4 regions of the Vibrio sp. Vb1554 genome follow, and region 1 is predicted to be linked to each of the others. Evidence: predicted binding sites of a transcription regulator. Region 1 holds the regulator's gene; each other region holds the start of a gene.
What was found. Region 1 encodes PurR, which represses purine synthesis genes. Its sites were predicted from a motif close to TNANGNAAACGTTTNCNTNA; they were not measured.
Positions count from the first base shown of each region.

Region 2: a site for PurR is predicted at 1,399-1,418, ahead of R8N28_RS07495 (uracil-xanthine permease family protein). Genes of this name have one in related genera too.
Region 3: a site for PurR is predicted at 1,110-1,129, ahead of glpX (class II fructose-bisphosphatase). Genes of this name have one in related genera too.
Region 4: a site for PurR is predicted at 712-731, ahead of purL (phosphoribosylformylglycinamidine synthase). Genes of this name have one in related genera too.

Region 1 covers NZ_JAWPOJ010000012.1:16,724-18,932, forward strand. Annotated here, with positions in the region: gene R8N28_RS12010 (TfoX/Sxy family DNA transformation protein) at 1-369, opposite strand, end outside; cyclic di-GMP riboswitch class I at 486-575, opposite strand; gene purR (HTH-type transcriptional repressor PurR) at 863-1,867, opposite strand.
Region 2 covers NZ_JAWPOJ010000006.1:128,950-131,158, forward strand. Annotated here, with positions in the region: gene R8N28_RS07495 (uracil-xanthine permease family protein) at 1-1,231, opposite strand, end outside; gene recG (ATP-dependent DNA helicase RecG) at 1,459-2,209, opposite strand, start outside.
Region 3 covers NZ_JAWPOJ010000046.1:7,114-9,322, reverse strand. Annotated here, with positions in the region: gene glpX (class II fructose-bisphosphatase) at 45-1,052, opposite strand; gene zapB (cell division protein ZapB) at 1,401-1,643, shown strand; gene rraA (ribonuclease E activity regulator RraA) at 1,779-2,209, opposite strand, start outside.
Region 4 covers NZ_JAWPOJ010000020.1:76,738-78,946, reverse strand. Annotated here, with positions in the region: gene mltF (membrane-bound lytic murein transglycosylase MltF) at 1-573, opposite strand, end outside; gene purL (phosphoribosylformylglycinamidine synthase) at 873-2,209, shown strand, end outside.

The sequences.
Region 1 (2,209 bases):
GTTAGGCAAATCTTTCAAACGGTTAGGCTTTGTACTTGCTTGCTGTTCTTTCTCAAGCTTTGCCTTTTTCAATGATTGATTCGCTACTTCGATTAAGCGTTCGCTTGATTCCCATAAATCGCTGGAAATAGCGTAGTACTTTGTAACGACTGGGAAGCCACGTTTTTTATAAACGTAAGGCTTTAGCCCTTGTTTCTCGAAGTCAGATGAAGTTTTTTGGTCTGCTCTGATATGAAGCTGATTGTTTACCACTAGTGCAAACATTGTTTCATCAGCGAATAGTCCGAAGCCACCAAACATTGAGCGCGACTTGATATTACCAAGTGCCTCAAATAGCTTCATAGAGTCTTTGAGTATCGGTTTATCCATGTTTTGTTATCTCGGTGTAATTAATATTACGCCACCAAAAGTCAGGTCCGAGAGAGTAGCAAACATGCGTAAAAACAATGTCATTACAGAGTAAAGTCATTGCTTACACACTTGCCATCGGTAACCCCGCTACCTTCCATATCGTAATATGGTTCAGGCCGGAGGCTTTGCGTCCCACTCTTTCGAATGGTTTGCCCTGTGCGTGACACAATGAGCATACTTCTTATATTGAATTAACATCACGGTTTAGCGTTAAAAGTGTGATTTCGGTTCAATAAAAATGATAGATTGAATGCTCTATTTTGCATATGGAAAGGTGTAAATTGGCCTTTGAAAAGTAGTTCTTAATATATATTACATTTATATAAAACAGGGAGTTAACGTTAGTCAATTGTTATTAGAGCAGTGTGAAGTATTAGAGAATGCTTAATTTTCCCAAAAAAATAAGCACCCCTATAGAGCGCTTATTTAACACGGTTAAATACAGTGAAATTTAGTTCATTTTTTTCACAGTATTTCGAATTACAAGCTCAGGTTGCATTTCGAAAATTCGTTTTTCGTGTTCTTTATCTTTGATACGCTCAAGTAGAATTTCGAATGCATTTTTACCAACACGACGCTTAGGTTGGTGGATAGTCGTTAGCGGTGGAGAGAAGTATTCCGCAAGCTCGATGTTGTCGTAGCCGATCACTGAAATATCTTCAGGAATTTTGATCCCGTTTTGTTGCAAGCGGCTCATTAGGCCTAGAGCCATTGTGTCGTTAAAACAGAATACCGCCGTCGGGCGCTTGTCCATTGCGGTAATTTTATCTGCAACTAATACGGCCGTATCACATTCAAAGTTACCTTCAAGGATCCAGTCTTCATTTACAGCTAGGTTCGCTTCGCTCATTGCGCGACGGAAACCTGCAATGCGCTCTTGGCAAGCAAGCTTTTCAAAATGACCGCTTAGACAAGCGATATCCGTATGACCATTGTCAATCAGATGTTTGGTTGCAATGTAGCCACCTTCTTCTGAGTTATCCATGATCTTGTCTGCTTGTGAGCTCTCTGGGCCCCAATCCATGACCACTTTAGGAATGTCCGCATGACGGTCAAGCATCTCTTTTAGTTCTTCGGTTAAGTCAGAACACATCACAAGGATGCCATCAACGCGCTTTTCAGCCAGCATACGAATGTAATCGCGTTGTTTTTCGTAAATCCCGCCTGTGTTACATAAAATCAGAGTATAGCCTTGGCGGTAACAGTAGCTCTCAACGCCATCAATCACTTCTGAGAAAAATAGGTTAGTTGATTGAGTTACTAACATGCCAATCGTACGAGTTGAGTTGCATTTTAGGCTGCGTGCAACGGCACTTGGCGCGTAATTCAGCTCGTCAACGGCTTTCATTACTTTTTCTTGCGTTGCTTCTGCAACGAAACGCGTTTTATTGATAACGTGCGAAACTGTCGTAGTGGAAACGCCGGCTAAGCGAGCAACGTCTTTTATCGTGGCCATAAATGGTGTCCTGTATCGAGCTACTGAAATATGTCGTATTGGATGTACCTGATGCTCTAATGGTTTCACACCTAGCAATCTAAAATTGGCGCTAAGTGTCTCGGCAGCGGTTGATCCAAGTGCGACAAAAGGGTGCGTAGCAGCATCGGTCGATGAATTTTATCTTTTTTCTATCTGATGAGAAATTGCCATCAACCTGTTAAGAAAACACAAAAACCGCTATATTTCAGCGGTTTACATATAAATCATATTTAATCGTTTGCGCTCACATTTTAGCCCTATGTGGACTGACTAGCAATGTTTTCAGCAAGAGATTTGTGTATTTGAAGTCACATTTTGACT
Region 2 (2,209 bases), on a different contig from region 1:
GTGCGATACCAAGTCCCATTGAGAAGGATAAGGCCATGATCAGAATTGCGCGGCGATCGAGCTCAACACGAGAGATAATACGCACACCAGCGGCAGCAATCGTACCAAACATGACAATCGTTGCGCCGCCAAGTACTGGCTCAGGAATCAGCTGAACAAAGCTAGCGACGCCAGGAAACAAGCCAAGAATCACTAACATGCCAGAAATAAAGTAACCCACGTAGCGGCTCGCGACTCCTGTTAGCATGATGATGCCGTTATTCTGGCTAAACGTTGAGTTCGGGAAGCTGTTGAAAACGGCTGCGATTGCAGAGTTTAAGCCGTCTGCTAACACACCGCCCTTAATGCGTTTCATGTACACTGGGCCTTTTACTGGCTCACCAGACACTTCAGATGTTGCGGTAATATCACCGATGGCTTCTAGTGCGGTAATAAAGAAAATCAGTACCAGCGGAATGAACAGAGACCAGTCAAACGATAAGCCATATTGCATTGGTACGGGCAGTGCTACGATCTCGGTTGCGCCTAGCTGAGAAGTATCTACCATCCCCATAAAATACGCCATGATGTAGCCCACTAGCATCGCAATCACGATTGAAGCCACACGGATGTATGGGTTTTTCGAGCGGTTTAAAATCACAATTAATCCAAGTACCGTCCCAGCCAGAGCAAGTTTGTCTAAGCTGCCGAAGGTTCCTTCATTTAATGCTGCGTAGCCACCGCCCATTGATACTAAGCCGACTTGAATCAGTGTGAGACCGATAAGAGTGACGACGATGCCTGAAACAAGCGGAGTGATGATTCGGCGGGCATGCTCCAACACGCGAGATAGAAAAATTTCTGCAAATGATGCGACTAAAATCGTACCAAAAATGGCAGCCATCATGGTACTGATGTCTGCTCCACCGGCTTTCAGCGATAGGCCTGCACCAATAATAGGACCTAAAAAGTTAAAGCTGGTGCCTTGAACAGAGAGCAAACCAGAGCCAATTGGGCCAACGGTGCGAATTTGAATAAACGAAGACACGCCTGACGCAAACAAAGACATGCTGATGATGGTATTCGTTTGGTCTGCTGGTACACCCAAAGACTGACAGATGATCAGTGACGGAGTGATAACCGCGACGAACATCGCCAATAAGTGCTGAAGTGCGGCAAAAATGGTTTGAGGCAAAGGTGGTCGATCGTTGAGTTGATAGACCAGTTCCGAAGATCGGTTTGAAGTTGTCATTGTTTGTCTCGCTAGTCGCAATATTTCCCTAGTTCTCGCTGAATGGGAGAGCAGGGTGGAGTTGACGTCGTTACCTGTGATTGCTGTTAATCAGAGTCAACTCAGGTTGGTGGAGTGTGATCTAACACACTTAAAAATTTGTGCGCGATTATAGAGAGATTTTCTCAAAAAGCAAACGTTTGCTTTTGGCGTATTAAAAAACGAGCCATTTGGCTCGCTTTCAATCATTACGCTTTGGAGTAAATATCCCGCTCACCCAACCAGCGATCGATAATCGCTGTTGCGTTAGTCGGGTAATTGTCATGAATATGACGCGCAATACGCTGAACTTCGGGAATCAGGCGTTGATCTCGAACTAAGTCTGCGATTTTGAAATCAGCAAGACCTGTCTGCTTTGTACCCAATAGTTCTCCAGGGCCGCGAATTTCTAGGTCTTTCTGCGCAATGACGAAGCCATCGTTACTTTCACGTAGTACTCCGAGACGTTTTTGCGCGGTTTTTGACAGCGGAGAGTGGTACAGCAGCACACAATGGCTAGCAACGGAACCTCGGCCCACGCGACCTCTTAACTGGTGTAATTGTGCCAAACCAAGACGTTCAGGGTTTTCTATGATCATCAAGCTAGAGTTTGGCACATCCACACCAACTTCAATCACTGTCGTTGCGACCAGCAAATGCAGTTTATTGTCTTTGAAATCTTGCATCACCGCTTGTTTCTCTGCCGGCTTCATTCGTCCGTGTACTAGACCAATTTTTACGTCCGGTAGCTTACGTTGAAGCTCTTCTGCGGTATCTGCCGCGGCTTGCGCTTCTAATACTTCCGACTCATCAATCAGGGTACACACCCAATATGCCTGCTTGCCTTCGTTTAAGCAGGCATTTCGGACACGTTCGACGATATCATTGCGTTTGGTATCTGGAATCGCGACAGTCTGGATTGGTGTTCGACCTGGCGGTAACTCATCAATCACCGACGTT
Region 3 (2,209 bases), on a different contig from region 1:
AAGAAAGGCTCAAGCTCAGACTGAGCGAGAGCCTCGAGAAATGCTTAAAGAATAATATCGCGTACTTCTGGATCTTTACGATCTAGGTAGTGAGTCGACTTAATGCGACGAATAGTACGGCATCGACCGCGCACGAGCAGCGTTTCTGTGGTCGCCATATTGCCTTGACGAGAGATGCCTTCCAGCAAGTCACCTTTAGTGATGCCTGTAGCTGAAAATACCACATTGTCGCTACGAGCCATGTCTTCCATTTTGAGGACAACATTCGCTTTTACGCCCATTTCATCGCAGCGTTTTAGTTCATCTGCGCCGTAAATGCGGTTTTCTTCAGTATCGCCTTTTACTTCGTGACGAGGAAGCAGACGACCGTGCATGTCACCGTCTAGCGCTCGAATTACCGCTGCTGATACAACCCCTTCTGGCGCGCCGCCAATACAGTACATCATGTCCACTTCACTGTCTGGCATACAAGTCAGAATAGAGGCAGCCACGTCACCATCAGGCACCGCAAAGACACGCACGCCCATTGCTTGCATTTCTGCAATAACGTTATCGTGGCGAGGTTTCGCAAGGGTAATAACGACTAGGGTATCAAGTGGCTTGTTCAGGGCCTTTGCTACGTTCTCTAGGTTTTCTTTTAACGGCTTTTCTAAGTCAATTACGCCTTTTGCACCAGGGCCAACAACCAGTTTTTCCATGTACATATCTGGCGCTTTAAGAAAGCTGCCTTTCTCACCTGCGGCAAGTACGGCTAGTGCGTTCGATTGTCCCATTGCCGTCATACGCGTTCCTTCAATCGGGTCGACTGCAATATCTACTTCATCACCACCAATACCCACTTGCTCACCAATGTACAGCATTGGCGCATCATCGATTTCACCCTCACCAATGACAATTTCACCACTGATATCTGTTTTGTTCAGTAGCGTGCGCATAACTTCAACAGCTGCGCCATCGGCTGCGTTTTTATCGCCACGGCCAAGCCATTTGTAACCAGCCAGAGCTGCACCTTCAGTCACACGGGAAAATGCCATTGCTAAATCGCGTTTCATGATGTCTCCAAGTAAGCAAGAGGGAAGAAGAATTTGCGCGGCGATTCTATCACAAGGTCGAGTAAACGTTTGCCTTTTTGCGAGGCTTTTACTTTATCTAACTTGAATTTGATCAATACTTAGGGCGATTTTCAGCGTAGCGAGACGCAAAATCCTTGCTCAAAAATGCTTCGGCGACAAGAAAAGTCAGCGTTTAGTGAGATTGCGCTGATTTTTTGACCGAATGATGCAAAATATCGAATATAGTGAGTGTTTCTCATCGCGACGCTGAGTAGAATGAACCTTATATAGGTTAGGTGTGCATCAATCTCGCACATCGTCCCAACGGAATAACATAGGTAGGCCAAGATGTCTTTTGAAGTACTAGAACAACTAGAATCTAAAATTCAAACTGCAGTTGACACAATCACTCTTCTTCAGATGGAAGTCGAAGAGCTGAAAGAAGATAAAGCTAAACTTGCGGAAGAAGCGAACGAGCTTCGCTCTCAACGTGAAGAGCTAGAGCAAAAAGCACAACAAGCACAGCAAGAGCACGCACAATGGCAAGAGCGCATTCGTGCACTACTTGGCAAAATGGACGAAGTGGAATAATTCGGCTTCTTCATTCCAAATTAAAAACACCCGCGTTAAGCGGGTGTTTGTGTTTTAGGGAAGTAGAAAATGTTAAGACAAGGCTAGGCGCTAAGAGCCAAGAGAAGACCCTATAACTTAGGCGCCTAAGACTCGTTATGCTTCTTCATCCAACTCTAAATCAATATTCAATGGTTCTGGCGACAGGATAATTCCGGTGCTATCAGCGTAAATGTAATCTTCTGGAAGGAAGCTAACGCCGCCAAAGTTGACTGGTATATCCAATTCGCCAATACCCTGGCTGGTCGCTCCAACAGGAATAGAGGCGAGGGCTTGAATGCCTAAGTTCATATCTTCAAGTTCATCTACTTCACGAACACAGCCGTAAACGACAATGCCTTCCCACTCGTTTTCTTCCGCAATGGTTGCGATTTCTGCATCGATAAGGGCTTTACGTAGGGAACCGCCACCGTCAATTAACAAAACGCGACCAAGTCCATCTTGCTCTAATGTCTCACGGATCAACGAATTATCTTCAAAACACTTGATGGTGGTGATTTGCCCGGCAAATGAAGCGCGACCGCCAA
Region 4 (2,209 bases), on a different contig from region 1:
CTGCAGTTCTGGATGCTGCTTCTTTAACGCTGTTAGGGTCGGAACATATTGCGATTGTTCAACGATCTTTAATGTTTGAGCGCCTGCATTTGTATCTTCGTCGGACTCGTCGTCTTTCGAGGCTTGGTATTCAATGAGTTGTTCGATATCTCGTGGTCGAAGTTGCCCTTTTTTATATACCACTTGTTGGCTTACATAATAATAGGCCGGGCCTGGTCTAAATCGTTTGACTGCTTGTGACGTTTGATTTAAACCCGTAGCGATGATATCGATATCTCCTTTCTTAAGAGCAGGAAAAAGCTCAGCCTGGCGAAAGGCTGGTTTAATCTCGAGTTTGACGCCGAGCTGCTCCGCAAACTGACGCGCCAATTCGTAATCCAACCCTGCGGGACCATCGGGACCTATGTAGTAGGAAAGCTGGTTGTTTAGCGTGCCAACACGAAGCACACCACGTTCTTGAATTTTTTCAAATTCACTTTTGGGCTCCGACTCAATCTGGCAAGCAGGGAGCAAAAGAACAGAAACTAAAATTAGAGCACTGCGCTTGAGCCGGTTGAAGTGACTTATTTGCATTAATAGGTACATCTTGGAAAATTTCTATTTGCCTTTATATCAAAGCGAGCTCATGTGGCAAAGTGAATCACACACTTATAACGTGACATTGTGTGTTTTATCGACATTTTAGTTGTAATTCAAATTTGACAAAAAAAATGACGCAAACGGTTGCTTTTGGTGTTACATCACAAAAACAATTACTATATAATGCGCTCGCAATGACGAGGTGGAATCGGCATAGGTTCGATAGGGCTTATTTTAAGTGTCTGAATTTATTCCAATATCACCTTAATCAATTGCATAAGAGACCTAAGCACATGAGAATTTTGCGTGGCTCCCCAGCTCTTTCTGAGTTTCGTGTTAATAAACTACTGGAACTTTGTCGTGAACAAGATCTGCCTGTAACTGGTATTTATGCCGAGTTTATGCACTTTGCCGATCTAAAGTCAGACCTTGATGACCAAGAGTTAGAAAAACTTGAAAAGTTACTAACTTACGGCCCAACCATCGAAGAGCATGAGCCTGAAGGTCTTCTACTTCTTGTCACGCCTCGTCCTGGCACTATCTCGCCTTGGTCTTCTAAATCTACCGATATCGCTGTTAACTGTGGTCTGGATAAAGTGAAACGTCTAGAGCGTGGTACGGCTTATTATGTCGAATCTTCAGTTGTTCTATCAGAAGCTCAAGCTGACGCTGTTAAAGCGTTAATTCACGACCGCATGATGGAAACAGTATTCACAGCATTTGAAGCCGCATCAGCATTATTTACTGTTGCAGAGCCTAAGCCTGTCGCACATGTTGATATCTTAGCTGGCGGTCGTCTTGCGCTTGAAGAGGCAAACGTTTCCCTTGGCTTGGCACTCGCAGAAGATGAAATTGATTACTTGGTAGAGAACTTTACTAAGCTTGGGCGTAACCCAAACGACATTGAATTGATGATGTTTGCTCAGGCGAACTCAGAGCATTGTCGCCACAAAATTTTTAACGCAGATTGGACTATCGACGGGGTAGATCAACCTAAGTCTTTGTTCAAAATGATCAAAAACACTTTTGAAACGACACCTGACTATGTGCTGTCTGCATACAAAGACAACGCAGCCGTTATGACAGGTTCTAAAGCGGGGCGTTTCTTCCCTGACCCTAAATCTCGTCAATACACGTACCACCATGAAGATACGCACATCTTGATGAAGGTAGAAACGCACAACCACCCAACGGCAATCTCTCCATGGCCGGGCGCATCGACTGGCTCAGGCGGTGAAATCCGTGACGAAGGCGCGACGGGTATCGGCGGTAAGCCAAAAGCGGGTCTGGTTGGTTTTACAACCTCTAACTTACGTATTCCTGGTTTTGAACAGCCATGGGAAACCGACTTCGGCAAGCCGGGTCGTATTGTGAATGCGTTAGACATCATGCTTGAAGGCCCTCTTGGCGGCGCGGCATTCAACAACGAATTTGGTCGTCCAAATCTATTGGGTTACTTCCGTACTTACGAAGAAAAAGTCACTTCTCATGCGGGTGAAGAAATTCGTGGTTACCACAAACCAATCATGATTGCTGGTGGTATGGGTAACATCCGCGATGAACACGTACAGAAGAAAGAGATCCCTGTAGGTGCGAGCCTAATCGTACTTGGTGGTCCGGCAATGAACAT